DNA from 2 places in the Pandoraea sputorum genome. Region 2 is predicted to be linked to the other one. Evidence: predicted binding sites of a transcription regulator. Region 2 holds the regulator's gene; the other holds the start of a gene.
The links. The regulator NrdR, encoded in region 2, represses ribonucleotide reductase genes. The targets are predictions, from matches to a motif close to CACNANATNTNGTG.

Region 1: the regulator NrdR is predicted to act here: its motif matches at 2,435-2,448, upstream of NA29_RS22275 (ribonucleoside-diphosphate reductase subunit alpha).

Annotation. Positions count from the first base shown of each region.
Region 1 covers NZ_CP010431.2:5,044,757-5,060,367, forward strand. The annotation lists gene NA29_RS22275 (ribonucleoside-diphosphate reductase subunit alpha) at 1-2,195, opposite strand, end outside; gene ampD (1,6-anhydro-N-acetylmuramyl-L-alanine amidase AmpD) at 2,570-3,169, opposite strand; gene NA29_RS22285 (DUF1269 domain-containing protein) at 3,671-4,183, opposite strand; gene NA29_RS22290 (PP0621 family protein) at 4,415-4,711, opposite strand; gene NA29_RS22295 (cytochrome C assembly family protein) at 4,718-5,602, opposite strand; gene ffh (signal recognition particle protein) at 5,714-7,078, shown strand; gene NA29_RS22305 (hypoxanthine-guanine phosphoribosyltransferase) at 7,186-7,734, shown strand; gene NA29_RS22310 (MarC family protein) at 7,870-8,463, opposite strand; gene NA29_RS22315 (proline--tRNA ligase) at 8,611-10,350, opposite strand; gene NA29_RS22320 (RNA pyrophosphohydrolase) at 10,578-11,264, shown strand; gene NA29_RS22325 (CNP1-like family protein) at 11,350-11,925, shown strand; gene proB (glutamate 5-kinase) at 12,036-13,169, opposite strand; gene cgtA (Obg family GTPase CgtA) at 13,355-14,485, opposite strand; gene rpmA (50S ribosomal protein L27) at 14,635-14,895, opposite strand; gene rplU (50S ribosomal protein L21) at 14,924-15,235, opposite strand; gene NA29_RS22350 (polyprenyl synthetase family protein) at 15,563-15,611, shown strand, end outside.
Region 2 covers NZ_CP010431.2:1,426,050-1,441,660, reverse strand. The annotation lists gene NA29_RS06535 (porin) at 1-687, shown strand, start outside; gene NA29_RS06530 (autotransporter family protein) at 807-3,989, opposite strand; gene NA29_RS06520 (autotransporter outer membrane beta-barrel domain-containing protein) at 4,557-5,333, opposite strand; gene nrdR (transcriptional regulator NrdR) at 8,583-9,065, opposite strand; gene glyA (serine hydroxymethyltransferase) at 9,083-10,330, opposite strand; ZMP/ZTP riboswitch at 10,429-10,536, opposite strand; gene NA29_RS06505 (zinc-dependent alcohol dehydrogenase family protein) at 10,568-11,578, opposite strand; gene NA29_RS06500 (LysR family transcriptional regulator) at 11,708-12,640, shown strand; gene NA29_RS06495 (hypothetical protein) at 12,688-14,013, opposite strand; gene NA29_RS06490 (DJ-1/PfpI family protein) at 14,244-14,825, opposite strand; gene boxA (benzoyl-CoA 2,3-epoxidase subunit BoxA) at 15,037-15,611, opposite strand, start outside.

The sequences.
Region 1 (15,611 bases), 2.1 Mb from region 2:
ATGCCACGATCCCACAGCGAGCCCTTGTACGACGAGTACTGACCCCGTTCCTTGGCCAGCTCGGTCGATGCCCAGTAAGCGTAGTAGCAAACCGCTTCCATCGAACGGTCGGCGAACTCGACGGCGGCGTTCGATGCGTACGGCGTGCGCAGCAGGTGCAGGCAGTCCTGGAAGCCCATGATGCCCATGCCCACCGGACGGTGATGCAGGTTCGAGTTGCGCGCCTTCGCCACCGCGTAGTAGTTGATGTCGATGACGTTGTCGAGCATGCGCATCGCCACGCGAATGGTGCGTTGCAGCTTCTCGTGATCCAGCTCGTAACCGTTGGCCGTCTGCTTCAGGTGAGCCACGAGGTTCACCGAGCCGAGGTTACACACGGCGATTTCCGTCTCGCTCGTGTTGAGCGTGATTTCCGTGCACAGGTTCGACGAGTGCACCACGCCCACGTGTTGCTGCGGCGAGCGAATGTTGCACGGATCCTTGAACGTGATCCACGGATGGCCGGTTTCGAACAGCATGCCCAGCATCTTGCGCCACAGCGCTTGTGCCGGCACCTTCTTGAACAGCTTGATCTCGCCGCGTGCGGCCTTCTCTTCGTAAGCCGTGTAAGCCTGTTCGAAGGCGCGGCCGTATTTGTCGTGCAGATCCGGGCAGGTCGACGGCGAGAACAGCGTCCACTCCGCACCTTCCATCACGCGCTTCATGAACAGATCGGGAATCCAGTTCGCCGTGTTCATGTCGTGCGTACGGCGACGATCGTCACCCGTGTTCTTGCGCAGTTCCAGGAATTCTTCGATGTCCAGGTGCCACGTTTCCAGGTAAGCGCAGACCGCGCCCTTGCGCTTGCCGCCCTGGTTCACGGCCACGGCCGTGTCGTTGACCACCTTGAGGAACGGCACAACGCCCTGGCTCTTGCCGTTCGTGCCCTTGATGTGCGAGCCGAGAGCGCGAACCTGCGTCCAGTCGTTGCCCAGACCGCCGGCGAACTTCGACAGGAGTGCGTTTTCCTTGAGCGCTTCGTAAATGCCTTCCAGATCGTCCGAGACGGTCGTCAGGTAGCACGACGAGAGCTGCGAGCGACGCGTGCCCGAGTTGAACAGCGTCGGCGTGGAGCTCATGAAGTCGAAGCTCGACAGGATCTGATAGAACTCGATCGCACGTGCTTCGCGCTCGACTTCGTTCAGTGCCAGACCCATGGCCACGCGCATGTAGAACGCTTGCGGCATTTCGATGCGATGGCTATCGATATGCAGGAAGTAGCGGTCGTACAGCGTTTGCAGGCCGAGGTAGTTGAATTGCAGGTCGCGGTTGGCGTCGAGCGCGGCGGCCAGCTTGCCCAGATCGAACGAGAGCAGTTGCTCGTCGAGCAGTTCGGCTTCAACGCCTTGCTTGATAAAGCGCGGGAAGTATTCGATGTAACGCGCAGCCATCTCGCCCTGCGGCACTTCTTCGCCGAGGATTTCGCGGCGGATCGTGTGCATCAGGATACGAGCGGTGACCTGGCTGTACGCCGGTTCCTTCTCGATGAGGGTACGCGAGGCAAGGATCGCCGAATCGTAGACCTGCGACAGCGGCACGCCGTCGTACAGGTTCTTGATGGTCTCGGCCAGAATCGGCTCGGCGGTGACTTCGCTGCCGAGATTTTCGCAGGCTGCGCTCACCACGCCACGCAGTGCCGCCATGTCGAGCGGGCGCGACACACCGTTGTCGGTGACATGCAGCACCGGGGTGTCGGGCGTTGCGGACTCTTGCGCGGCCTCACCGGCGTGAGCGCGCTCTTGCGAACGCTTCTCACGGTACAGCACATAGGCGCGAGCGACGTTGTGCTCGCCTTCACGCATCAGCGCGAGTTCGACCTGATCCTGAATGTCTTCGATGTGGAACGTACCGCCGTTCGGGCGGCTGCGCACCAATGCGCGCACGACGTTCTCCGTCAACTGCTCCACGAGCTCGCGTACGCGCGCCGAAGCCGCACCCTGACCGCCGTTCACTGCCAGGAACGCCTTGGTCACTGCGATTGCGATCTTCGACGGCTCGAAACCCACCACCGTGCCGTTGCGTCGGATCACTTTGAAGTCGGCGTTGGTCGCCGGTTCGAATGCGCCCGTCGTCTGGGGCGCCGACGCACCCGTGCCACTGCCAGCGTTCGCGGCGGGCGTCGGGTTCGGGCGGGTGAGGTTTTCGTTAGTCTGCATGTAAAAACTCCCGTTCCAATGAGATGGTGCTGTTAGCGCACTTCCACCAGCAATACTGAGTACTGAAGTCGGCAAAAATGCGCCCTGGGGGCGCCGATGGAGCGAAGTGCTGAACACCGCACGACCGACGGACGGCCAAGGGTTCGAGGTGTCCGCTGCACGGCTTTGCTGCTGTGCCGCCCCACAAAACGCCGCAGGACAAGCACGGTATTGATGGATCTTGCTTCCCGGTCACTGACCACTATATGTAGTGGTTGGGGGCCGGATTGGCACTAAGTATAGTGGAGATGACGCACTCCGCAAACTCAAAAATTTCATTCCCGGGAAGGCCCGTCGGGTCTTCGTGTCAAGCAAAACCTGCCGCCCGGTGAGGGTTAATCTGCCTTCTGAAACGGCAACGCCTGCGCTTCCAGCGCGGCCATCCGCCGCAGCCGTTGCCACTCGAAGTGTGGCCCCGGGTCCGTCTTCCGACCAGGTGCTATATCGGCATGTCCGGCCACGGCTTGAATCGGATAATGCTCACGCAAAACACGCGTAAGCGCCGCCAATGTCGCGTACTGCGCCGCCGTGAAAGGCACGTCGTCCGTCCCTTCCAATTCGACGCCGATCGAGAAATCGTTGCAGCGCGTGCGTCCCTCGAACGACGACGCCCCCGCATGCCACGCCCGCGCATCGCATGAAACGAACTGTTGCAACGCACCATCGCGACGCACCAGAAAATGCGACGACACGTGCACGCCGCGAATCTCGTCGAAGAACGGATGCGCGTCGTGATCGAGCCGATTCTGGAAGAACGCCGGAATCTCGTCGCCGCCGAATTGCCCCGGCGGCAGCGAGATGTTGTGGACCACGAGCAAGCCGATGGGCATGCCTTGTGGACGCACGTCGAAGTTCGGCGACGGCAGGCGCTCTGCCTCCCGCACCCATCCTTGCGCGTCGAGTGTGAGCGCTGGCAGTTTGTCCGGCGCGTTCATGCGTCTGCCCTCGAACGCGTGGCGGCGTCGACATCCATGCACCGTCCGAATCGACTCATCGATGAAGACGAGGTAGATAGCAGCGGGGCAAACGACCGGAGCGAAACGTTAGGGGACGCAGATGACTGGAGCATGACGGGCACAACGAACTCCCGTAGAGCGAGGGGTGGCATTGTAGCCCACTTGGCGTGACGTCGCCGGTGACCGGCCCGGCCGGAGAGTCCGCCGCGAGGCAAGCGAAGTCCCAGTGTCATGTGGGACTTCGTCCGAAACAAGTCGAAAAATAAAAAGGAAATTCCCAAAGAAGAAGCCCCTCGCCTGACCTGGCCGAGAGGCTTCCGTGGGCGTGTCCACGCCCGGGGATGGCGCCGCTCTCGTGTCATACAACACGGACACCCTCCCGCGCCGCTCACAGGTGCGACGCTAATGGCCGTTGCCGGCCGGTAAAACGCGTTTGCACTCTCGATACCGTCACTGTCCTTGGTCTCCCTCCGTTCGATTTCAGGGGAACGCCGGAATCGCGGCCTCGATGCCCTCCATATGGGCTTCGGGGTGATGCTCCTTGAGCATCTCGCGAATCTCCTCGACGCGGCTCTCGCGCACATCCACCATCAGCAGAATCATGCCGCGCTCCAGCGGTTCACGAAACGCCTTGAGTCGCGAGTTGGGCACCGAGACACCGATCATGCTCGACACCCATGCGCCGAACAGCGCGCCGAGCGGTGCCGTCGCGATCATCAACTCCCATTGGGGACGTGTGCCCACGATGGGGAAAAACGCCGCGACTGCACCGACTGCCAGACCACAGAAGCCACCGATCACGAGCCCGGCTTCGGCGCCGTGCACGATATCGGAAGTCTGTAGCAGGTTAGCCTCGTGCAGTCCCTCCAGGTCCATTTCGTCACGTGCCATAAAGTGGATGTGACGCTCCTCGACTCGGGCGAGCAACAGATCGCTCATCGTGCGCTGGGCACTGGCCAGATCGGGAAGAAGGAAATACATCCGTCTGCGCATTAGCATATTGCGCCCTCCTGTCGTCGCCCCGTCCGCCTGTAAGACCGCTTCAACGCAACTCGACGAATGGGGTCGGTTACTGTGTTTTAGTGCATGCGACAGGCATGCGCAAGCCGACGCACGTCGCGAGCGGCAACGCACGGCGTTCACAGGAAAACAGGGGCATGGGCGCGATGAGCAGAGATGCGCGCAGATGCGCAATCGCTGCGCGGACGGGCCGCGCAGCAGGACTCAGACGCGGTGTTCGCGCGCGAGGTAGGCGTCGCGATGCGCGGTGCTGCAAAAGTGTTTGCCGCCAGCGCCCGACAGCGATTCGCTTTCGGGAAGATAGGTATCGCACTCGCTGCAACGCACCATGCGCTCGGCGGGCGGCAGCGATTGCTGAGTCGTGGTCTGGCCACCATTGCCCTGCGGCGTGCGCATGCGCTCATTTCGTTGGGGGCCTTCGGAATTGCGCTTACGCTCGTTGTGGCGCATCCACCACGTTCCGGCAATAAGGAGCAACAGTAACAGCAGGATATTGCGCATCGCGCTTCAAGTCTCCGTCATGCGATGCAGCACCACCTCAAGCACGAAGCGAGAACCGACATACGCCAGCAACAGCGCCACGAACGACGCCAGAACCCAACGCAGCGCGACCTTGCCGCGCCACCCGTAAAAATGCCGCCCCAGCAGCACCGCGCCGAACATCAGCCACGACACCACCGCGAACACGGTCTTATGATCGATGCGCACCGCGCGCCCGAAGAGCGCCTCGGAGAACATCACGCCGGAGATCAGCGTCAGCGTGAGCAGCACGAACCCCGCGCCGATCAGACGGAACAGCAGCTTCTCCATCGTGAGCAGCGGCGGCAGCGTCTCAAGCCAGCGCGAGAGCCAGCCCGTCGCCTCATTGCTGCGCGACGGATGCAGTTGCCGTTCGGCATAGATCATCAGCAATGCGTGCAGCGCCGCCAGCGCGAACAGACCGTAAGCCATGTTGGCGATGATGAAGTGCGCCTTGAACACCGGATTGGCGGCAAAGCCCAGAATGCGCACGTCCGGAAAGATCATCGGCAACAGACACGCGACGGCCGCCACGGGTGTGACCATCAGTCGCAGGCTCTCGAGCGGGAAAAAGAAACTCTCGATCCAGTAGATGCCGACCGAGAGCCACAACATGGCCGAGAGCATGTACGCGAAACCGAAGTGCATGCTGTCGGCGCGGAAGATCGTCTGATGCAGCAACACCCCGTGCAGCACGAGCGCGGCGAACAGCGAAAGCTGCATCGGCCAGCGTGAGGGCGTGCCCGTGACAGGCGCAGGCGCGACTTGACCGCCCGCGAGTGCGAGCGCGGCGTCGCGCCGGTATCCTTGCCACGAACAAACCGCCAACCCGGCGTAGAGGATGGCGGTCAGCGCATACAGTAAAATAGTCATGTTTGAAGTTTACACCAGCCCATGAGGGGCGCGCTGCCGTGCTTGCCACCGCCGTCTACGGCCCGGGGGGCAGGCAACCGAGGCCGCTGAAGGTCTTACAGGATACGTTTCATGCTCGACAATCTCACTACGCGCCTTGCCAAAGTCGTCAAGACCCTGCGCGGCGAAGCCCGGCTGACCGAGGCCAACACGCAGGAAATGCTGCGCGAAGTGCGCCTCGCCCTGCTCGAGGCCGACGTCGCCCTGCCGGTGGTGCGCGATTTCATCGCCAAGGTGAAGGAAAAGGCCCTCGGTAAGGAAGTCATTTCCAGCCTGTCGCCCGGACAGGCACTCGTCGGCGTGGTGCAGCGCGAACTGACCGCGCTCATGGGCGGCGACTACGAAGGCCGTGCCGCCGAACTCAATCTCGCCACCACCCCGCCCGCCATCATCCTGATGGCCGGTTTGCAAGGTGCAGGTAAGACGACGACCGTCGGTAAGCTCGCCAAGCTGCTGCGCGGCCAGAAGAAGAAGGTCCTGACGGTCTCCACCGACGTCTACCGCCCCGCCGCTATCGCCCAGTTGGAGACGGTCACGAAGCAGGTCGACGCAGACTTCTTCCCGTCGCAACCCGACCAGAAGCCGGTCGATATCGCCCGCGCCGCCGTGGACTGGGCGCGTCGTCATCACCATGAAGTGCTGCTCGTCGATACGGCCGGCCGCCTGGGTATTGACGAAGCGATGATGCAGGAAATTAGTGCCCTGCACGCTGAGCTGAAACCGATCGAAACACTGTTCGTCGTCGACGCCATGTTGGGTCAGGACGCCGTGAACACCGCCCGCGCCTTCAACGACGCACTGCCGCTCACCGGCGTGGTGCTCACCAAGCTCGACGGCGACTCGCGCGGCGGTGCTGCGCTGTCGGTACGTCACGTCACGGGCAAGCCGATCAAGTTCGTCGGTGTCGGCGAAAAGCTCGACGGCCTCGAAGTCTTCTACCCGGATCGCATGGCGAACCGGATTCTCGGCATGGGCGACATTCTCGCGCTCGTCGAGGAAGCCCAGCGCGGCGTCGACGTTCAGGCCGCGCAAAAGCTCGCCGACAAGGTCAAGAAGGGTGGCGACTTCGATCTGAACGACTTCAAGGCGCAGATCGGCCAGATGAAGAAGATGGGCGGCCTGTCGTCGCTCATGGACAAGTTGCCGGCCCAGTTCCAGGCCGCTGCCAGCCAGACCAATATGGATCAGGCCGAGAAGCAGGTGCGCCGTATGGAAGGCATCATCAACTCGATGACGCCCGCCGAGCGCGCCAAGCCAGAACTGATCAAGGCGAGCCGCAAGCGCCGTATCGCCGCCGGTGCGGGCGTTCAGGTGCAGGAAGTCAACCGCATGCTGAATCAGTACGATCAGATGCGCACGATGATGAAGAAACTCAAAGGCGGTGGCATGATGAAGATGATGCGCAGCATGAAGGGCATGATGCCCGGCATGCGCTGATTGAGACTCATCCGGTCGCGGTCCGGTCTGAACTACGGGCTTTCCGTATATACTCCGGGCCGCACACAGCGAAACCCCCGCAACACCGTTCCACAGGGTCGCCCCATATGAACCGCGAAGAAGCGCTCGAAGTATTCCGTAATTCCGAAGAAATCGTCTCCGCAGACGAGGTCAACCGGTCCGTCGACACCATGGCCAAAGCCATCAAGGCCGCCGTCGGCGACGACTTCCCGATGGTGCTGTCGGTCATGGGCGGCGCCGCCGTCTTCACCGGCATGCTGCTGCCGCGTCTCGACTTCCCGCTCGAATTCGACTACATCCACCTCTCGCGCTACAACAACACCACCACCGGCGGTGCGATGCAGTGGCGCGTCGCGCCGCGCGATTCGGTGCGCGACCGCGTGGTGCTCGTGCTCGACGACATTCTCGACGAAGGTGCGACGATGGCCGCGATTCGCGACCGCATTCTCGAGATGGGCGCATCGAAGTTCTACAGCGCCGTGCTGTGCGAGAAGATCCTGACGAAGGACAAGCCATCGCATCCGGATTTCTGCGGCTTCACCGTGCCGGATCGCTACGTCTTCGGCTGCGGCATGGACGCCAAGGGATACTGGCGCAACCTGCCCGCGATTCGCGCGCTGACGACGCCGCGCTGATAAGAATGTCGCACCGTCGCTGGGTTCGTCCCGCGACAAAAGAGAAAGGGGCCTGTTCGCACAAGGCCCCTTTTCTTTTGTGTCACCCGGCGGCGCCCGTCGCGCGAATCAGTAACAGGGTCGCCCGAATCGGCATCAAAACTGGTGGACGAAGACTTTTACGCCCTTCAGGATCATCTCGACCGAGATCGCCACCAGAATCAGCCCCATCAGCCGCTCGAACGCCGCCACGACCCGCGAGCCCAGCCATCGCTCGATTCTGTCGGCAAGCAACAGCACCACCGCGCACACGGCCATCGTCACGCTGAGCGCGGTAATCCATTCGAGCATGCGCCCCGGTTGCTGGGAGACGAGCAGCATGACAGTCGCGAGCGCCGACGGCCCGGCCAGCGCCGGAATCGCAAGCGGGACGATCAGCGGCTCACCGGCATCCGGCAGCGAGCCGTGGTCCGGACGCGGAAAGATCATCCGCAGCGCGATCAGGAACAGCACGATGCCGCCAGCAAGCTGCAACGACAGGTCGGTGAGGCTCATCATGCGCAGGAACCGCTCGCCCACCAGCATGAACAGCAGCAGGATCGCGAACGCGATCAGCACCTCACGAACGATCACGCGCGGGCGTCGGCTCGCAGGCACGTTCTTCAGTGCGTTCACAAAAATGGGAATGTTGCCGAACGGGTCGGTAATTAGCAGCAACAGCACGGTGGCCGACGCGAACGTGTATTCCATACAGACGACGCCTTCAGATATGACAACGGCAGCCGCCGGGGCGACTGCCGTCAAGTAATGCGCTTATGCCGATACAAGGCGCGCGAGACCTGAATGCCGCGCAACGCGCTACCGGCAATGACCGGCAACGCGTCACACGTCACTCGATCAGACCGCCTTGGCGGCGCGTACCTTGCCGGTGACGACTTCCGCCACCGAGGCGGCGTCGAGCAACTGGGCTTCCGTATCGCGACGGCCCTGATACTCGATCTTGCCTTCCTTCAGGCCGCGGTCGCCGATCACCACGCGATGCGGCACGCCGATCAGCTCCCAGTCCGCGAACATCACGCCCGGACGCTCGCCACGGTCGTCGAGAATCACGTCGATGCCAGCGGCCACCAGGTCTTCGTACAGCTTGTCGGCGGCAGCCCGCACGGCGTCGCTGCGGTCGTAACCCATCGGGCACAGCACCACTTCGAACGGTGCAATCGATTCCGGCCAGATGATGCCGCGGTCGTCGAAGTTCTGCTCGATGGCCGCGCCGAGAATACGCGTGATGCCGATGCCGTAGCAGCCCATCTCCATCGGAGCCGGCTTGCCGTTCTCGTCGAGGAATGTGGCGTTCATCGCCTCCGAGTACTTCGTCCCCAACTGGAACACGTGACCGACTTCGATGCCACGGCACAGGGCGATCTCGCCCTTGCCGTCCGGCGAGGCGTCGCCCGGCACGATGTTGCGCAGATCGGCGACGATTTCCGGCTCCGGCAGATCGCGCCCCCAGTTCACACCGGTGATGTGGAAGTCCTTCTCGTTCGCGCCCACCACGAAGTCGCTCATGTGCGCGACGCTGCGATCGACCACGAGCTTGACCGGCTTCTTCGTGCCGATCGGGCCCAGATAGCCCGGCGGCGTGCCGAACCATTCGACGATTTCGGCTTCGGTCGCGAAGCGCAGTTCGCCCAGACCCGGCACCTTGCTCGCCTTGATCTCGTTGAGCTCATGGTCGCCACGCAGCAACAGCAGCCAGACCTGCGTGCCGGTGTCTTTGCTGTCGGTGGCCAGCACGATCGACTTGACGGTGCGCGCCAGCGGGATCGAGAGCAACTCGGCCACGGCTTCGCACTTGGCCTTGCCCGGCGTCGCGGTCTTGGTCATGGCTTCGGCAGCGGCCGGACGCTCACCTTGCGGCGGCAGCGCTTCGGCCATCTCGACGTTGGCCGCATAGTCCGACGTCGGGCAGTAGGCGATAGCGTCTTCACCGGTCTCGGCGATCACGTGGAATTCGTGCGAGCCCGAGCCGCCGATGGAGCCGTTGTCGGCCACCACAGCGCGGAACTCCAGACCCAGGCGCGTGAAGATGCGCACGTACGCGTCGAACATCTTTTGATACGACACTTGAAGACCCGCACGGTCCTTATCGAAGGAATAGGCGTCCTTCATGATGAATTCACGGCCACGCATCACGCCGAAACGCGGACGAATTTCGTCGCGGAACTTCGTCTGCACCTGATAGAAGTTCACCGGCAACTGACGATAGCTCTTGATCTCGCGGCGAGCGATGTCGGTCACCACTTCCTCGTGAGTCGGGCCGACGACGAAATCGCGGTCGTGACGATCTTTCAGACGGAGCAGTTCCGGGCCGTACTTCTCCCAGCGACCCGACTCCTGCCAGAGTTCGGCCGGTTGCACGGCTGGCATGAGCAGTTCCAGCGCGCCGGCGCGGTTCATTTCTTCACGGACGATGGCTTCGACCTTGCGGATCGAGCGCAGGCCGATCGGCAGGTAATCGTAGATGCCGCCGGCAACGCGGCGAATCATGCCGGCGCGCATCATCAGCTTGTGGCTGACGATTTCGGCGTCGGCGGGCGCTTCCTTGAGGGTGCCGATGAAGAAACGAGAGGCTTTCATGCAGATTTCCGGGAAAAAAGAGGGTCAACGGCGCACGCGACGGTTCGGTCTGATGCAGGGAAGCGGGGCCGGGAGGATGCGGATTGACGCCGTGCGTCATCCTCGCATCCCCTGAGACACCCGCCGGCCGTACGCGCCGCCCCGGTTACCCGAGCCGCCGCCGGCCGCCGCGCCGGTGATTATCTGTTTATAATCGAAGCAATTTTAAAGGATTCAAGGGTGGTTGTATGCTGGACCGTGAAGGCTTTCGCCCGAACGTCGGCATCATCCTCTTAAACGCACGCAATGAAGTGTTCTGGGGCAAGCGGCTGGGCGAGCACTCCTGGCAGTTCCCGCAAGGCGGCATCAAGTACGGCGAAACGCCAGAACAGGCCATGTTCCGAGAATTGCACGAGGAAACCGGGCTAAAGCCAGAACACGTCAAAATCATCGGTCGCACACGCGACTGGCTGCGTTACGAGGTGCCGGACAAGTTCATCAAACGCGAAGTGCGCGGACATTACCGGGGCCAGAAGCAGATCTGGTTCCTGCTGCGCATGGTCGGACGCGACTGCGATATCTGCTTGCGCGCAACCGATCATCCCGAGTTCGACGCCTGGCGTTGGAACGAATACTGGGTGCCGCTCGACGCTGTGATCGAATTCAAGCGCGATGTGTATCAGCTCGCCCTGAACGAACTCTCGCGTTATCTGCGACGCTCGGCTGCACGCGCCCAGCAGGACAGGCGACGGTTCCCACGCGCCGGCGCCCGGGTCGGCGAGATGCCGCCGGGGGCTACGGATGCGTCGCATGAGCAGGAGGACAGCTACGGCGGCGGCGATTGTGGCGACAGTGACGGCAGCAACACCGCCGATCCTGCAGCCAACACCGGCAATGCCGACAGTGCCGACCTTCAGCACCGCCGGGGGCACTGAACCGGGCGGCTGACGGCCTGTCTCAACACCGGACGCGGGCACGGTTGCCCGCGTCGGCTTTTTTTGATCTCTCGACCACATTCCCATGCGTCCTTCGATTGCCCGCCGCGCCCCGCGCCTGGCCACGCTTGTCTCTCTGGCTGCTCTGACGCTGATCGCCGCCTGCAGCAGCGTGTCCCAGCCCGTTCAGGACTTTGACGAATACATGGCGCAGCAGGAAGCCGCCAAGGGCAAGTGGAAGGAGGCGGAATACAAGATGCCGACCGCCGCGCCGCAAGACGCCGATCTGATCAGCTTCTCGACCCTGCCGAACGCCACGCTCGACTACGCCGTCGACGCGAAGTCCATCGAAGTCACCCGGGATGACGGCGTGGTGCGCTACATCGCGGTGATCCGCAGCAAGAGCGGTGCGCGCAACGTGTCGTACGAGGGCATCCACTGCTCGTCGTTCGAGTCGCGTCTTTACGCGACCGGTCGTCCGGACGGCACGTGGGCACCGGCACGCAACAGCGAATGGCGTCCGATCCAGCCGTACGGTTCGACCGCGTATCAGGGCATTCTGTACCGCGACTTCCTCTGTCAGGACAAGACGCCTTATGGCTCTGCGAAGGATATCGTCCAGAACCTGCGCTATCCGACGACGCCCGCCGCCTATCGCTAAGGCTGTGCCGTACCGACGCCGTCACCTCGACGGCGTCGCGACGCAAAAAAACGCCGGTCACGTATCACGTGCCGGCGTTTTTTGTCTTCGATGGTCTGCCCGGATGCGGATCAGCGCAAGATCAGGTTGTCGCGATGAATCAGTTCGGGTTCGTTCGCAAAGCCCAGCACTTGCTCGATGTCGCTGCTCGGATGACGACGAATGAGGCGCGTCTCCGAGGCGCTGTAGTTGGACAGACCGCGCGCGACCTCGTGACCAGCCTCGTCAACGCACGAGATGACTTCGCCACGCGCAAACGTCCCTTCGACGTCGATCACGCCGATCGGCAGCAGGCTCTTGCCCTCTTCCATCAGCTTCTTGCACGCGCCTGCATCGATCACCACACGACCGCGCACCTGAAGGTGGTCGGCCATCCATTGCTTGCGGGCCGTCAGGACTGCAGTACGTGCCACCAGTTGCGTGCCGATGGCTTCACCACCGGCCAGACGCACCAGCACGTCCGCTTCACGACCCGACGCGATCACGGTATGTGCCCCGCTCGTCGCTGCGCGTTTAGCCGCCAGAATCTTCGTCAGCATGCCGCCGCGGCCGATGTTCGTGCCCGCACCGCCCGCCATCGCTTCGAGACGTTCGTCCCCCGCTTCGGCTTCGTGCACAAACTCCGCGTCGGGGTCCTTGCGAGGATCGGCCGTGTAGAGGCCCGACTGGTCGGTCAGGATGACGAGCGCATCGCCGTCGATCAGATTCGTGACCAGCGCACCGAGCGTGTCGTTGTCGCCGAACTTGATTTCGTCGGTCACGACCGTATCGTTCTCGTTGATGATCGGCACCACGCCCAGACGCAGCAGCGTGAGCAGCGTCGTGCGCGCGTTCAGATAGCGTTCGCGGTCGGCCAGGTCGGCGTGCGTGAGAAGAATCTGCGCAGTACGCACGCCATGCTCGGCGAAACGCGTCTCATAGACTTGCGCGAGGCCCATCTGACCGACGGCGGCGGCGGCCTGCAATTCGTCGATGGCCTTCGGGCGCTTGACCCAGCCCAGACGCTGCATCCCCTCCGCAATCGCCCCCGAACTCACGAGCACGACCTGCTTTGGCGGACGTCCGTCGCCCCCGTGCCGCAACGCGGCGATCTGCTGCGCCCAACGCGCAATGGCGACATCATCCAGCCCGCGACCGTCGTTGGTCACGAGACTGGAGCCCACTTTCACCACGAGCCGCTTGGCATCGGCGATGACCGAACGCATGGACCTGGATTCTCCTGCGGATGTATTGGGAAGACGAGACCACCATGCCCCGGGACGATGCCGCGCATGCGGATCGTCTCTCATTGGGCCACAGCAGCCGGATCGCTGGCGTTGGCGCACGGTCCGGGACCTGATGACGTTCGAGACCTTACGACGTCAGCGCCAGCGTTTGAGTGATGTGGAGTTTACGCCTTTGGCGTGTCGTCCGTTGGGATTTGTGGTGCGGCGTCGGTGGCCGGCGTGGCGCTACCTGCGCGGAAACGCGGATCGGCGGCGGCGTCTTCGATCGCTTCTTCGACGGCGCCACGCTGCTGGTACAGATACTCCTGCACCGCCAGACACAGCTTCTCGCAACCTTCGCCCGTCAGCGCGGAGATCTCGAAGGTCGGGCCGCTCCAGCCGTAGCGTTCCTTGAAGTCGGCGACGCGCGCTTCACGCTCCGCCTCAGGCAGCATGTCGACCTTGTTGAGCACCAGCCAACGCGGCTTCTGGAACAGCTCTTCGTCGTACTTCTGCAATTCGAGGACGATGGCTTTCGCGTCGGCCACCGGATCGACGCCTTCGTCAAACGGCGCAATATCCACGATGTGCAGCAACAGACCGGTGCGCTGCAAGTGGCGCAGGAACTGGTGGCCGAGGCCCGCCCCTTCGGCGGCGCCTTCGATCAGCCCCGGAATGTCGGCGATCACGAAGCTACGGCCCGGGGCCGTGCGCACGACACCCAGATTGGGGTGCAACGTCGTGAACGGATAGTCGGCGACCTTCGGACGCGCATTCGACACCGACGAGATAAACGTCGACTTGCCCGCGTTGGGCATACCGAGCAGGCCGACGTCCGCGAGCACTTTCAGCTCAAGCTGGAGCATGCGGCGCTCACCGGGCTTGCCGGGCGTCGTCTGACGCGGTGCGCGGTTCGTGCTCGATTTGAAATGGATGTTACCCAGACCGCCCGCACCACCCTGCGCGAGGACCACTTCCTGACCGTGTTCGGTCAGATCGGCGATGGTCTCGCCCGTGTCCATGTCAGTGATGATGGTGCCCACCGGCATACGCAGCGTGATATCGTCGCCGCCCTTACCGTAGCAGTCCGACCCGCGACCGCGCTCACCGTCCTTCGCCAGGTGCTTCTTCGAATAACGATAGTCGATCAGGGTGTTGATGTTGCGATCCGCCACGGCGAGCACGCTGCCGCCACGACCGCCGTCGCCGCCGTCAGGTCCGCCGAACGGCACGAATTTCTCACGGCGCATCGATGCCGAGCCGTTGCCGCCGTCTCCGGCGATCACCTCGATTCGCGCTGCGTCAATGAATTTCATGTGGGTCCGTCCCGCTTAACGACCGTCCGCAGACGATCCAAATACTGTTCGATGATCCACGCCGAACGCTGCATCACAATGCGCGCTGGCGGGAGAAACAAAAAAGGCTCCGCATGGAAGCGGAGCCTTTTGGTGGCAAAAGGCTTAGCTTACGCTGCCGCTACCACGCTAACCACTTGCTTCTTCGCTGCGCCCTTGACGGCGAATTGCACGTGGCCGTCGGCCAGTGCAAACAGCGTGTGGTCCTTACCGATACCGACGTTTTCGCCGGCATGCATACGAGTACCGCGTTGGCGAACGATGATGCCGCCAGCCAGGATTGCCTGACCGCCGTACACCTTCACGCCGAGGCGCTTCGACTCGGAATCGCGGCCGTTACGGGACGATCCGCCTGCTTTTTTGTGTGCCATGACTTAACTCCTTACCTAGCTCGATCGATTAGCCGTTGATGCTGTCGATGCGCAGCTCGGTGTAGTTTTGGCGATGGCCTTGACGCTTTTGGTAGTGCTTGCGACGGCGCATCTTGAAAATCTTCACCTTGGGGTGACGACCCTGGGCGACAACGGTAGCCTTGACGGAAGCCCCAGTGACCAACGGCGCACCGAACTTAATCGATTCGCCCTCGCCAACGGCGAGAACCTGGTCAATGGTGATTTCAGCGCCAATGTCAGCCGGTATCTGTTCTACTTTGAGCTTTTCGCCAGCAGCAACCTTATATTGCTTACCGCCGGTTTTTATGACCGCGTACATTGTTGAACCTCACTCATAAACAAGAGAATTTCCGTGCAGACCGAGGGTCCCGAAAGGACTCCACCTACCGGTCGAACGCCCCCGCCGCAGCCCGCTTTCCGAAGTATTTTCGGACGCAGCGCAACGAATGCGCGCACGAAAACCCTGGATTATACAGACTTTCTCCTTTTGCGTCAAAGACTTCCGTAACTCCAGTCATTCCGCGGCCCTGGTGCCCGAAAGTTGCCGCGCCCACTATATAATTTGGGGCGAATTTTTCCTCACCCGAGCCTTGTCTTGACTGCTTCGACTTCTGCCCAGAACGTACTGGCCGCCATCACCGACGACATGAAAGCCGTCGATACGCTTATCCGCCATCGGCTGGCCTCCGAGGTGG
Region 2 (15,611 bases):
GGCGTCTGGGACTTCGATCCGTTCCAGCAGCAGGCCTTCTCGTCGGCGTCGCTGGTGCGCGGACGCAACTGGCCGCAGGCGAGCAATACCGTCAACTATCAAAGCCCGAACTGGCGCGGGTTCGACATTGCCGGTCAGTACGCCTTCTCCAACATCGCCGGGCAGTTCAACAACGGCCGTGGCATGGGCGCACAGCTGACGTACACGCACGACCGGTTCCAGTTGCGCGCGTTGTATGACGAAATTCGCGACACCAACGGACGCTTCACCGACGTGTTCGCCACCTCGCGGGAATACTTCGCTGGCGCGAACATCTTCCTGAACCGCTTCACGATTTCGCTGGGCTACACGCACATGTCCGCGCCGGACGCGCCCGCCCCGAGCTTCGCCACACGCGCCGACCATTACTGGGCCGGGGTGAAGTATCAGGCGACGGCGGCGTGGGCCGCGAACGCGGCGGTCTATCACGTGAACGTACCTGGGGGCTTCGGACACGCCACGATGGCCGAACTGGGCACCACTTACAACCTCTCGAAACGCACTTTCCTGTACGGCACGATCGCGTACGTGATGAACAGCTCGGGCCAGAGCTTCTCGGTGGCGGCAATTCCGAGCGACTCGCTGGACAATCCGCCTGCGGGCAAGAACCAGATGGGCGCCTACATCGGGGTGTCGCACTCGTTCTGACAACATGGCCGCGCCATAGAAATAGCAAACCGCCCGGTGTTGACCGGGCGGTTTGCTTGTGGGGGGCCTGTTTGTTACGACATGCGCTTTGGCGCCTGTCGTTTGCGTTTGCGTTTGCGTCAGAACATGTACTTCGCCGATACGCCGCCCGCGATGGCCTTCTCCCCTGAGCGCAGGCTCAGATTTCCGCCGACACGGACGTTGAGTTGCCGCGTGACGCGCACGTCTGCGCCGAGATCGGCAGTGAAGATATCGCGGCCAAGCTTGACACCCTTTACCGTGAACGCGCGCGGCGCACCGTAAATGGCGTTCGTGAGGCTGCTTTGCGTATCGCCGAACTCATGTTCGTAGGCCAGCCTTAATGACGGAATCACGCTGCCGCCGCTCGTATTCACCAACTCGCGCCAGAGACGCACGCCGAGAATGGCCCGTCGCGAGTTGCTGATCTGCGACCCGACGTGCAGGCCGTTTCTGCCCTGTCCAGCGTCGCGATCCGTTTCGTCATAGCCATTCAGACGTGTCGAGGCGATCCGCATACCGATAAACGGGTCGACGCTCATGCCGCTGACGAGTACGCGCTGACCGACTTCACCGAACAGCCCGAGCGTGCGGCCGCTGGTCTTGCCCGCGACCCGCGCCGACACATCGCGGGCCGCCACTGTACGGTCGGTCGTCACGTTATGGTTGGTGAAGAAGAGGCCGCCGTTGGCGAACCAGCGGGCGTCGCTCAGATACGAGCCGTAGAGGCCGACGCTGGCGCTTCTGATGCTGGCGTCGCCCGGCAGATCGTCGGCGCGGGACGTCCGGCTGCCCAACCCGAGCGCGACACCCACGAGCACGTTCTGATTGAGGCGTTTGTCGACACCAAAGGCGCCGTCGATGCCTGAGGTCGAGAAGCTCTGTTCGCCGTCGCTCCGATCCGTGCCCGCCCCCTTGAAAGCGCCCCAGACCGACATGCCGTTCTGGCCCGCGCGCTGCCCATTGGTAGCGTTGCAGTCGGGCAGCGAGCCGCCCGCGAGCATGCGTGTCTGCAAGCTGTTGCGAAAGGCGTCGGACGCACTGTAGGCAGCATCCGCGTTGTTCACAAGCGATTCGCCCGAGAGCATGCGTGCCGCGCGCCGTTGTTCGGCCGACCCGGCTGGCAACAGCACCAGTTGCCCGAGGACTGCACCGCCCACCCGGCCCTCGATGATGTCGTTGAGCGTCACGCCCTGAAGCGAATCGAGCAGGCCCTTTTCGTTGCCAGTGTAGGGTGCACCGGGATCGAGAAACGCGATCTCCTTGCCCGGATCGATGACGACGTCACCGTCGCCACCGTCGCCACCGTCACCGCCCCCATCGCCCGGCTCTGTAGGAATACTGCCGTAGTCGACCTCGCCGAGTTTCACGTCGGCATCGGGATCATGCGTGACGACCTGAATCTTCTTGTCGAGCAGTTCTTTGGGACTTACCGATCCATCCGGCGTCAGAACGATCTTGGTATCCGTAAAGTCGCCCTTCTTTTTGATGTGAATCGTTCCGCGATGCACGTCGTCGGGCGCGTTCGGATCGCGCTTGGCGTCCGACTCGATCCTGGCGTCCTTGCCCTTCGATTCGTATTCATCCATCACGATCCGGTAACCGTGGAGTTTGAGCGTGCCCGCATTCTCAAATTTCCTGACGTCGTAGACGTCGTTGGCCAGCGAGATCGTACCCGGAGCGGAGAGCGCGAGCAGCCCGGTACCGAGGGCGTTGCGGTGCGCTGCGGTGAGCGTGCCGTTCTCGACCGTCAGCGAATCGATGCCGCTCTGGTCACCGCTGAAGGTAAGGTTGCCGGTGCCGACTTTGGCGACGGTGGCACCGAGCTTATCGGTGTCGAGCTTGACGATATCGCCGCTGAAGACATCATCTTTGCCAAGCGCGCCGAGCTTGAGCGTCTTGCCGCCAGTGACCACATGGCCGCTGCCCGAAAGCGAGCCGATGGTCAGTGACCGTTCGGCCGGCGGATCGTCTCGGAGGTTGGACTCGAGGTCCACCAGACTGAGCGCGCCGTCCTCCATCTTGATGGTTGCCGAGTCCGCCGTTGTCGTTCCGGAAAGATTGGTCAAGCCAGCATTGAGGATCTGGCGCGTCTCCAGGTCGCTATCCACCACAGCGAGTTGCCCGCCCTTCCTGTTTTCAATGACCCCGGCGCCCCCTTTGGCTTTTCGCATCCCCACGAACCCACTGTTAAGGATCGTAGCGTCGGCGGCATTGGCCTCGTCGAACCCGACGACTCCCCCCTTCTCGACGTCGATGACGCTACTGCCCCCGGTCGAGCCCGCGTTGAATGTGAGTGCGCCTGCGTCGTGGATCTGGAAGCTTGCCGCTCCGGCACTCGTTCCCTTGAAGAAATCGATCGTGCCCCCCGGTGCGTCCGGTGGCTGTCCATCCGATTTTCCTGCACTCAGCGTGATGTGCTGTGCGGCATCCGAGATGCCCTGCCCGCCCGCCACGAATTCGAGCGCTCCGTTGCTGCCGACATTCATCGTCAGAGTGCCCTCCCCGTCGATGCCCTGATGAACGGAGAGCGTGCCGCCGTCGACACGCACTGTGTGATCTGCGCCGCTTACTGCGCGGATGGTCCCCACGTCCCGCCGCTGATTGGTGGCGCCGTAAATTGCGTCGGACAATCGCCCGGAGCGCGCCGAAATCTCAAGCGTCGTTTTGGCATCGATCAGCGACTGACCATCGACAGGAACGGCGTCCGACATGAAGTCGATCTGGTTCTTGTCATTCCATGTGACGTAGTCGGTATTGGGAACAAGATCCACCCCGTTGGCAGACGCGTTCAATTCCTTGGTGACGCTGAGACTACTCGCCGTCTTTTCATCGTCGGCGTCACGCCAACGTTGAAGCTTATAGCCCACGAGCTCGGAATCCTTCTTTGCCTGAACCAATGCCGCGAGCGACTCCTTGAATTTGTTCGCATCATCCGTCAAGAGATCATCCAATGCAGTGCGCTCCGGTCCTACCAATGGATTTTGGCTATTCGCCAGCGCATCGACCCTCCCTTTCAGGTCATTCAGTTCCTGAATGAGCTCTCTATCCTTCGGCAGTTCCGTGCCTTCATCTATCCGCTTCTGAACAACGTCAATGGCGTCTTGTATATCCGCCACCTGATTCCCCAGAGCCTTCTTCAACTCATCGGCATCGATAATGTTTGTCAGAGAATTATGAATCGGAATCTCCGTCCCCAGCAGAGACATATTCTTTCCATGTTCATCCGACTTCTCTTTTTCGACGTTTTTTAGGTGTTGATCGAGGGGAACAAGCGCCTTCAACCTTTGCTCTCGGTTTTCCATCCCACTTGACTGAAGACTTCCGGCCGAAGCATTCGGAGCCCCCCCTATCACCGCAACCGCCATAATGATCGCCGCATAAATCTTTGTCTGACACAGCGCATACGACTTCGGACGATTCCCTCGCATTAGACAACTCCTATTCAATTCGCCTCAAATGATGAATTTCCTCATCACGCTTCAGACAGTGGCTTTGCGGCCGCCATCATTCCGGCAAATTCTGGAGTTGATTTATCCGAACACTCCCGATATCAATGCGCTTTGGTACTTCGCCTAACCGTCACCATTTAATCCAATAACCGTTAAATCCCATTGCGATTGAATTTTAATTTTAATTAATCGCTCATACCCGGCTGCGTTTTATCCGCCGTCGTCCCAAACGGACGTGGGCCTGACGCCGAGACACCACATACCGCCCGTGTAATTGCGACATTTCCTCCGATGGTTTTTGGGATTTCGGAACGAAAAAACCCGCCGCGTCCTCGTGGACACGACGGGTTTCGCCACTGCATTCAGTCGAGCCGCAGCACACGCGGCCCGACGCATCACTTAGAAGCGATATTTCGCCGAGATGCCGCCGCCCAGCGCGCGCTCGCCCTGACGCACACTGACATTGCCGCCGACGTGCAGGTTGAATCGCTTCTTGAGCTGGAGGTCGACGCCGAGGTCAGCCGTGAAGACATCACGGCCCAGCTTCGCACCCTTTACGTTGAACGCGCGCGGTGCGCCATAAATCGAGTTCGTCAGGCTACTTTGCGTATTGCCGAACTCATGTTCGTACGCCAGACGCATCATCGGCGTCACCTTGCCACCGTCGAAGGTGATCACGTCGCGCGAGAACCGCACACCCAGCACGCTGCGTGCCGACGTCTGCGATTGCGCGCCGACCTTCAGTCCGTCGTTACCCGCGGCGGCAGCGCCATCGCGGTTCGTTTCGTCGAAGGCATTCAGACGTGTCGATGCGAAGCGCAGGCCAATCGAAGGATCGACATTAAAGCCCGCCACATCGAAGCGCTTACCGATCTCGCCGAATGCACCGAACGTGTTGCCGCTCGTCTTCCCCGACAGACGCGCCGACGCGTTGCGTGCCGCCACCGTACGGTCCGTCGTCACGCTGTGATTCGTGTACGACACGCCACCGCCGACGAATACGTTGGCGTCGTTCATGTGCGAACCGTAGAGACCCACGCTCACGCTGTTGATCTTCGACTCGCCCGGCATGCCCTTCGCTTTCGAGTTCTGATTGCCCATACCCACCGAAGCGCCGACGATTGTGCTGCTGCCGATCCGCTTGTCGACACCGATCGCGCCATCGATACCGCGCACGTCGAACGACAGAGCATCGCCACGTTGCGACGTGTTGCCCCCGAGAACGACGCCCAGCCCGCGATGCCGTGGTTGTCGGCACTCACACCGTTAGCGGTCTTGTCGTCGAACATTGCGCCGCCCGCCAGCATGCGCGACTGCATGCCGCGCTGGAATGCCGTCGTCGCGCCTTGCGCGGCGAGGGCATTGTTCACAAGCGATTCGCCCGAGAGCAAGCTCGCCGAGCGACGCTGCTCGTCCGATCCCGCCGTTTGCAGCGCCATCTCCGAGAGAACTTTGCCGCCGATCCCGCCCGAGGTCAGGTCGCCCACGGTGACGCCGTCGACCGATGCCAGCACCGCCCGCTCGTTCGCGCTGTAGTTGCCGTCGGTCGCCAGGTACTGCACGACGTTCTGGCTAGTGATGACGCCCGAAGGGTCCGACGGGCCAGTCGGGTCTGTAGGGCCCGTGAGATCGGTGGTCGTCGTCGGATCGGTCGGATCTTCCGTCTTTCCTCCGACGATGCTGCCGATCGTGACTTTGCCAAGACTGGCCGTTTTCCCCTCGGCTACGCTCACCACGCCGAGTTTGTCCTGCACTTCCGCCAGCGTGATGTCGTTAGCAACGGTGACGTTGATGGCCGTGTTCGTGAAATCGCTGTCTTCCGACACCTGAATCGCACCACCGGCGACGCGATCCCCCACGCGAGACACATGCGAACTGATTTCCGCGCCCGCCTTCGACGTGTACTTCTGCACAGCCAGCTTGTTCGTGCCGAGCTCGATCCGACCGGCGTTGTCGATGTGGCTCACGCCATCGACATCGGACGCGAGCTTGACCGCGCCGTTGTCCGTCACCGTGACAGTGCCCGCGCCCAATGCCTTCGCATGCGCGGCCGTCACACTGCCGCCTTCGATTCGCAGACTGGCCACGCCACTCTGATCACCACCCAGCGTCAGATTGCCGGTACCGGCCTTAACGACGTTCGAACCCGTTGCCGCAGCAACTTGCGCGCTCGACTTGGAGGCACGGCGCAATGCGTTCGACGCGCCGCCGGACGACACCTCCTCGCGCACGATCTCGCCGTCGAAACGATCGTCTTCGTCGCGATCCCCCAGCACCAGCTTCGTGTCACCCGTGACGACGCGACCGATACCGCTTAGCGAGCCAATGGACAGCGTCTTCTCGGCCTTGCGCCCCGGTGCCTGCGCCTCGATACCCGAGATGTTCAGGTTGCCGCCGAGCATTTCGATGCGGGCACCGTCTGCCAGCGTGTTGCCTCGCAGGTTGACGACACCGACGTTGGCCAGACCGAGCTGTTGCAGATCCGAATCGAGCACGTCGACATGCGCGTCGACACCGTTGATCAACGTCGCCGATCCGCCCTGCGTCCGCTCCAGACGCATCGAGCCCTGATTGACGAGTTCGGCTCGTTGAAGATCGGCGTTCAGAAACGTCGCACGCGCGCCTGACTGGTTGAGGATATCGGCACGTCCCGCCTTCGACCCCGCCTCAAGCGTCAGCGTCCCGTCGTTTTGGATGCTCGCGACGGCGGCATTGGCGGCGTGGAACGTGGCGCTAGCGCCTTGCGCGATATCGATGTCACTGACGCCAGCGTTCGCACCCTCGGCGAAATACAGGCTTCCGCCCTTATGTAGGATGATCGTTGCCGTGCCTGCGCTCGTGTGCTCACCAAACTTGATGGCCCCGCCTTCAGGCGATCCCTTTTCGCTGCGTCCGGCCCACAACGTCACGTCCTTCGCATTCGACGAAACCCCGATGCCACCGTCCGCAAAATGCAGCGTGCCCCCCTTGCCGACCGTGACACCAAGTCGGCCCTCCCCTGCGATCTCCCTGTGAATATTCAGCGTACCGCCGTCGACGCGCACGTCGTGGTCTGCAGACCCGCGCGCGTGGAGCGTGCCCACGTCACGCACTCCGCTCGTTCCTGCGATCGCATCCGATTCTTCTCCCGAACGACGCGTGAATTCAAGGATGCTGTCCTTGCCAAGCGCACTGTGGGTATCGGTCGTCGCGTCCGCCCCCATAAAATTCGTCAGATGCTTATCGCTCCACGTCGGCGCCCCCCCAAGTGTTGCTACGTTCGACGTGGTGGCACGGAGCCGACGGGTATTGGTCAGTCCGTTGAGCTCTGCCTCGGACGTCACGCTTTGCACACGATCGCGTTTCGTCCTTAGCAGACGCGCTTCGCGCTGGAGCGCCTCGAACGCATGTTCACTGTCGGCGAGAAAACGTGCGTGCTTTGCGACTTCTGTTTCCAGTGCCTTTTGCGCACGGTCGATGTCGTCTTGCCGACCACCCTCTGCTGCGGCAGAGGCTTCATCGAGCTTTTCCTTGAGCGCCGACAGTGCAAGCTTTTGCTTCCGCCCCGCATCGGTAAGCAGCGAGTCCTCGATCTCTAAATCATCCGCAATGGAGGACGCCAGATACTTGAATGATTTCTCTCTATCCTCGTTCCCCGCGGCATCGGCGATAACCGTCTTCACCCAAGCCAATTGAATATCGACCTTATCGGCAAAACGCGACGTAGCTCGCGCTTTATCAAGATTCTTTTGTAAATCTCCAATTGCATTCGAAATTTCTGAAATCCGGTCATTGCGGCTGATTTCCCATTGCGCAAGCTGCTGCGGCACCGCTTGTGCTTGAACGTAGGCGGGCAACACCGCGGCCGCCACCGCCGCAGCTGCCATACAAATTTTCGTCTGACGCAGGACATTCGACTTCGGATGATTCTTTTGCATTCGATAAATCTCTTATTTCCAATTCACATCAAATAGCGAATTAACTCGCTACCGCCAAAACGGCAACACACCTGTCACCAGCAAGGCTGTGAATTCTAGAGACGAACTATCGAAATCCCGTCAACTCAGATAATTTTTAGTACTTACCCCATAATTCAATCAGAATTTTCATTTGGGACCATTCTTATAATATTGATTTAAATATTTTCCGAATCATCCCAAAACAGTGTTTATTATGTTTCTTATTTCCCCAAAGCGCCGAAGCGTGCAGCGCGCGTGCAACGGCGTGGGAGCGCCTTTCAGCCGCGTCCCATGCGTGAATTTCGGGTTGTTCCGCGTCGAGGGTGTCCGTCATGAACGTATGAGGTCACCCTGCGGATGCCCATAAAAAAACCCGTCGTGCCCTTTCAGGCACAACGGGTTTTTCGTCATTCATTCGACCGGCGGTGCGTTCCCCACCTAAGTCTGTCCGGCAGTCTTAAACGCTGGCAGCGTATGCCGCCCGCAGTCAGGCCACCGGCTTGCGCTTGGGCTTGACGTCCGGACTGTCGATTTCCTCAAGGACATCGCGGAATTCTGCGATGTCTTCGAAACTTCGATAGACCGAGGCGAAGCGGATGTACGCAATCTTGTCCAACCGCTTCAACTCGCGCATCACCAGTTCGCCGATGCGCTGGCTGATCACTTCACGCTCGGCACCGGCCAGCAGCTTGTACTCGATGCGCGCAATCGCGGCATCCATCGCTTCGGCACTCACCGGGCGTTTGCGAATCGCCAGTTGCATACTGGCACGCACTTTCGCGCGGTCGTACTCGGCGCGGCTGCCGTCTTTCTTGACGACAACCGGCATGGCGAGTTCGACGCGCTCGTAAGTCGTGAAGCGCTTGTCACACGACGGGCATTTCCGACGCCGCCGGATGGCGGCGCCGTCTTCCGCTTCACGCGAGTCGATGACTTGCGTGTCGTCGTGCCGGCAGAACGGGCAGCGCATGCGTGCGACGCCGTGGCTTAGCCGTAGACCGGGAAACGCTTGGTCAACTCAGCCACTTGTGCGCGCACGCGGGCCAGGTTTTCAGCGTCTTCCGGGTTGTCCAGCACGTCGGCGATCAGGTTGCCGACCTGTTCTGCTTCGGCTTCCTTGAAACCACGCGTGGTCATGGCCGGCGAGCCAAGACGAACACCGCTCGTGACGAACGGCTTTTCCGGATCATTCGGAATCGCGTTCTTGTTGACGGTGATGTGCGCTTCGCCCAGCGCGGCTTCGGCAGCCTTACCGGTGATGTTCTTGGCGCGCAGGTCGACCAGCATCACGTGCGATTCGGTACGGCCCGACACGATGCGCAGACCACGCTTGACCAGCGTCTCAGCCATCACGCGTGCGTTCTTCGCGACTTGCTGTTGGTATTCCTTGAATTCCGGCGATGCGGCTTCCTTGAACGCGACGGCCTTACCGGCGATCACGTGCATGAGCGGGCCACCCTGAATGCCCGGGAAGATGGCCGAGTTGATCGGCTTCTCGAACTCCGCCTTCATCAGGATCACGCCGCCGCGCGGGCCGCGCAGGCTCTTGTGCGTGGTCGTGGTGACGAAGTCGGCGTGCGGCACCGGGTTCGGGTACACACCCGCGGCGATCAGACCGGCGTAGTGCGCCATGTCGACCATGAAATAAGCACCGACCGACTTGGCGATCTTGGCCATGCGTTCGAAATCGATCTTCAGCGCAAAAGCCGAGGCACCTGCCACGATCATCTTCGGCTTGTGCTGTTGCGCCAGCTTCTCAGCGGCATCGTAATCGATGTCTTCGGCTTCGTTCAGGCCGTAGCTCACAACGTTGAACCACTTGCCCGACATGTTGACCGGCGAACCGTGCGTGAGGTGACCGCCGTGCGCGAGGCTCATGCCCATGATCGTGTCGCCCGGCTTGAGCATGGCGAAGTACACGCCCTGATTAGCCTGCGAGCCCGAGTTCGGCTGCACGTTGGCAGCTTCTGCGCCGAACAGGGCCTTCACGCGGTCGATCGCCAGTTGTTCGACGACGTCGACATACTCGCAACCGCCGTAATAGCGCTTGCCCGGATAACCTTCCGCATACTTGTTGGTCAGTTGCGAACCCTGCGCTTCCATCACGGCCGGGCTGGTGTAGTTTTCCGACGCGATCAGCTCGATGTGATCTTCCTGACGCTGGTTTTCTTTCTGAATCGCGGCCCAGACGTCGGGATCGACGGAGGCAACGGTAGATTTCGATTTGTCGAACATGGCGGTTCCGTTGAGTTGAACAGATTTTCCGGGAGGGGATGCTGCGGCGCGTCTTCCTTTGTGCTTCGGAAGACGATAGACAGGGCAGCACCAACCATCACGGCTGCCCAGGCGAACGGCAAATAAGACCCCGGCGCTTCCCGGTGGGTTGCTCCACCTCGGGCACACAAGGGTGTGCGCCCTAATCGCCAGTCACGCGGGGTTTGTGGCGTCGATAGTTTATGCGAGCTTGGGACGTTAGGCAACTGACCCGGAGACGCGCACCACCACCTTGCCGAACGCCCCTCGGCGCAGGTGAGACAGCGCCTGCGCGGCGTCGGCAAAGTCGTAGACGGCGTCCACCACCGGGGTAATACCGTGGCGGTCGATCATCGCACTGAGCGCCTCCAGCCCCTGGCGATGCCCCACCCCGATGCCTTGCACATGCGCCCGCTTGAGCAGCACCGGATAGACCGGGATTTGCAGGAAATCCCCGCCCAGCGTGCCGATCACCGAGACTTTGCCGTTGGGCGCAAGCGCCGCCATCGTCTCCCGCATGTCGCCGCCAGCCAGTTCCAACACCTGTTCGACGCCCCGCCCTTCGGTGAGTCGACGGACCTCTTCCGCCCAACCTTCCCGGCGTTGGACACCATGCGTCACGCCAAGCGCCGCCGCGCGGGCCAACTTTTCCTCGCTGCCGCTCACAACGATCGCCTTTGCCCCGTGTGCAAGCGCCAGTTGCGCGCCAAACAATGCCACACCCCCCGTGCCGATGGACAGCACCGTCTCGCCGGGTGCAAGCTTGCGGCCGGTGCCGAACAGCGCAAACCAGGCGGTGAGCCCGGCACACGTCAGCGTCGATGCGGCGGCGGCGTCAAGCGTGGACGGCGCGCGCACGAGCGCCGCCTCGTCGAATACGGCGTACTCCCGAAGCACCCCCTGCAAGGTGCCACCGAATATCTGCAAACCGGCCGGTGCCAGTTCCCCCTCGTTCCAGCGATCCCAGAACGTGTTGATGACGCGCTCGCCCACCCCCACGCGCGTCACGCCATCGCCTACGGCCACCACTTCCCCTGCCATGTCCGAACCGGGCACGAATGGGAACGTCACCGGCAATCCCATGCCGGTATCGATCATGAGGGCGTCGCGATAGTTGAGCGACACAGCGTTCACTTTCACGAGCACTTCGCGCGGCCCGGGCGTCGGGACTTCCACGGTCGCCAGTTTGAGCGAGGCTTCGCCCAGCGTCGTCATTTGCCATTGCTGCATCGTTGTCATTGCCAATTTCCTCGTCGACGTTTTCAAAACGGATATCCCGGCGAGCCGGGTGGACAAGGATCAGCTTATTGGAGAATACTTCGCAGCAGTGACGGTAAATTCTCTACTGATTGGCGACTTATGAGAACCAATGAGACCTACACGCCCGACCGGCTTTCGGGCATCTCAGCGTTCGTCGCGGCGGTCGACGCCGGGAGCTTTGCGGGCGCGGCCGAACGGCTGCATCTCACCCGCTCGGCTGTCGCCAAACGCATCGGCCGACTGGAGGCGCGGCTGGGCGTGCGCCTGTTCCACCGCACGACCCGCAGCCAGCATCTGACCGGTGAGGGCCAGACGTTCTATCAACGTTGCACGAAGGTGCTGACGGAACTGTCCGAAGCAGAAGACGAGCTAAGCGCCGGTTCGCAGACGCCGATGGGCAAGTTACGCGTGACGATGCCCGTGCACATCGGGCGTCAATGCATCGCGCCGGTCTTGCTGACGCTGGCGAAGGCGCATCCGCAGTTGCGTCTCGAGATGGCGTTCTGCGACAGCCGCATCGATCTGGTGGAAGAGGGCTACGATCTGGCCGTGCGCAGCGGGCGGCTCGACGACACGCCCGGACTCAAGGCGCGCTCGCTTGGCGAGCAGACGATGATGCTGTGTGCGTCCCCTGCCTATCTGGCGACGTATGGCACACCGCAGACGGTCGACGATCTCGCCGCTCACGAATGTCTGATGTACGGACGCGCGGGCAATCTGTACCGATGGCCCACGCCGATGATGCCCGCCGACGGCCCGCATCGCTCGCCGCGCTTCATCCTCGACGATCTGATCGCGCTCGTGGATGCCGCCGAACAGGGGCTCGGCATCGCTTGCATGCCGCACTGGGTCATCATGCGCGCGATCGCCGACGGCACGCTGGTACGCCTGCTGCCGCAGATTCGCGCGCCCGGCACACCGTTGCATCTGGTCTGGCCCGACACGCGGCATCCGTCTCCCAAGCTGCGCGCCGCCATCGATACGCTCGTGAGCGCCGCACCGGCATTGCTGGGGATGCCGACGACGACCTGATGGTCAGACGACGTGAAGGGTGAAGCGTCTGACGCAAACGTCGGCGCTCAACGCTGCCCTGCACACAGGAACGGTTCCTGCCGCGCGTCTACCGCCCTGGCACGCGTGCCGTACATGTGCGCCCAGATTTGCGCAGCCCATGTGCCGCCGAGGCCCTCCACCAGTTGATCGCGTCGTGCCAGCAGCCGATGCACGAGCGCATCCGGTTCAATGCACGCGGCGGCAACGTCGGGCGAAGCATCGCGCGCCGCGTCCCCGGCCCTCGCCACCGCATGCGCGCTTTGCGCCCACGGGCGAATGTTCTGCGCCGAAATCCGGCCCAGCCGGTAGGCCATTTCGGCCGCCAGCGCGCGCACACCGACCGGGTTCTTCAATTCATCGTGCACTGTCTTGTTCGACGCCTCGCCTGTGAGTCCCTTCAGACGACGGACATGGGGCGCGTAATGATCGCCACAGTGAAATTGAGAGAGATCCGCGAGCGCGTTTGCCGCAGGCGTGTCGGTGAAGTCTGCCGCGTCGAAGTCGAGCGACATCGCATACGGCAGGTCGTTCTTGTCGCGCCAGACGCCGAGGTTCTCCATGAAGACGTTGCACAGATTCCCGTTGCCGAGCCAGAGCCCGGCGACATAGTGACGCTCGAGCGCACATTGATAGACGTCCGGCAGCGCGTGACAGAGCCGATGCCGCATAGCATTGCGACGCGCCAGTGCATCGGCATACCCCCTTGCCGCCTCACCGCTTAGCGCATGGAACGGCACGCCGTTGGATGCCACGAGTCCCGCCATCTGCCGCCCCGCCGCCATCGCTTCGTCCCTCGCCCGTTGCAGCCCACCGACGTCGAGCCCGTCGACACCGGGTTTGCCTTCGAAGACACGCCACGCATCGTCGCTCTCCAGCCAGTCGCCGAGATCCTGATATCGGGACAGAAACGTCGTCGCCAGATAGACGCGCGCCGGATCGAGCGTCCCGTCGAACGCCTGCGAACAACCGTGCGCGAGGACTGCCGTAGGCGTCGCCAGTCCCACGGCGCCGAAGAGCCGCGACGCCAGCCATGCCTGTGCGGCATGCCCTGCGCTCGGGCACGCCTTGACGACGTACTGAGGCATATCCGCACGCAGCGTGAGCGACATGCGGATCGCCGCGCCCGTGCTGCCCATCGGCATGGCATCGGTCACGCGTGTGGCGCTGGAAAAATCGTAGGGGCCGATGTCCGGCAGCGACGCACCACTGCCGTCGTGCCCGACGACCGCACCGAAGATGCCCTGCGGCCCGGCTTCCGGCAACAAACCGGCGCGCCCGGTGGCGTCGCCGATTGGTTGGTCGTGACGGTGGTGATCGATGTCACTGTGAACGAGGAAAGTGTTGACCTGCATCGCGACGCTCCCTGGTCGTGGCAGGGGGCCGTGACGTGTGCGGACGCCGGCCACCCCGGTTGAGAGCGGCAATCTTGCTGCGGCGTCGCGCATCCAGCTTTCGAAAATGAGGCAAGATCGGACAAATCCGCCGCGCGTCTGCGGCAACGACCGCAGCGGCGGCGACGTCCGATGGGAGGTCCTGCATTACTGCTGCATTACTGCTGCACTACGGCTGCTTTACTGCGGCATTACAGCTCGATTTTCGTGCCGAGCACGGCGAGGAACTGTGCGATCCACGCGGGGTGCGCGGGCCACGCCGGGGCGGTGACAAGTTTGCCATCGGTATGGGCGTCGTCGATGGCGATCTCCATGTACTTACCGCCCGCCAGACGCACTTCCGGTGCACAAGCGGGGTACGCCGAGCATTCGCGCCCTTCGATCACACCTGCGGCCGCGAGCAACTGCGCGCCGTGACAGATCGCGGCAATCGGCTTGTCGTTCTCGGCAAAGTGGCGCACGGCGGCGAGCACCTGCTCGTTGAGCCGCAGATATTCAGGGGCGCGGCCACCAGGGATCACCAGCGCGTCGAAGTCCGCTGGCGAGAGGCCATCGAACGTCGCGTTGAGCGTGAAGTCGTGACCGCGCTTCTCGCTGTAGGTCTGATCGCCTTCGAAATCGTGAATCGCAGTGCGCACCTTGTCGCCCGCCTTCTTGCCAGGGCAGACGACTTCCACGCGATGCCCGACGGCCATCAGCGCCTGCACCGGCACCATCAGCTCGTAGTCTTCGACGTAGTCGCCCGCCAACACCAGAATCCGCTTCTTGCCCATGTGACTCTCCGTTCAGAGAAAAAAATGGAAGGGAAACAGCTCCTCCATGTTACTCAATTCCGGTGACGCACTTGAGACAGCATCGAATACCATCGGGACGAAAAAAAACCGCGTGCCGAAACACGCGGTGTTAAGTCGGCGCAAAACGCCGTCGGTCAATCGTGAGGCCTCCGCTTCGCGAAGTGCGGTGCAACGCCGCGCGCCTGAGTCGTCAATAAGTTTCCAGATGCAGACGCCCTTCCGTCTTCATCCGCTGCCAGAGCGTCTGCCAGTCGAGACCGGCCTCACCGGCGATGGTCTGCAACACCTGGAGCACACCGTCCTCCATCCCCTTCAGCCCGCAGACATAGATGTACGTATGCTCGTGCCGCAGCAACGCCGCCACATCGGCCGCACGCTCGCGCATCGCATCCTGCACGTAACGCTTGGGGCTTCCCGGCGTGCGAGAGAACGCGAGATTGGTATCGATGAAATCCTTCGGCAGATTGAGCAGCGGACCGAAGTACGGCAACTCGCCCTGCGTGCGCGCACCGAAGAACAGCATCAGCTTGCCGGTCGCGCCCTTCATGCGGCGACGACGACGGTATTCGGTCATCGCGCGCATCGGCGCCGCGCCCGTGCCGGTGCAGATCATCAGAAGATGCGAGTCGGCGTGGTTCGGCATCAGGAACGTGCTGCCGAATGGCCCCATCACGTTGACCACGTCGCCCTTCTTCAGGTCGCACAGATAGTTCGAGCACACGCCACCGACGGCCTGTCCCTGATGATCCTTCGTCACGCGCTTCA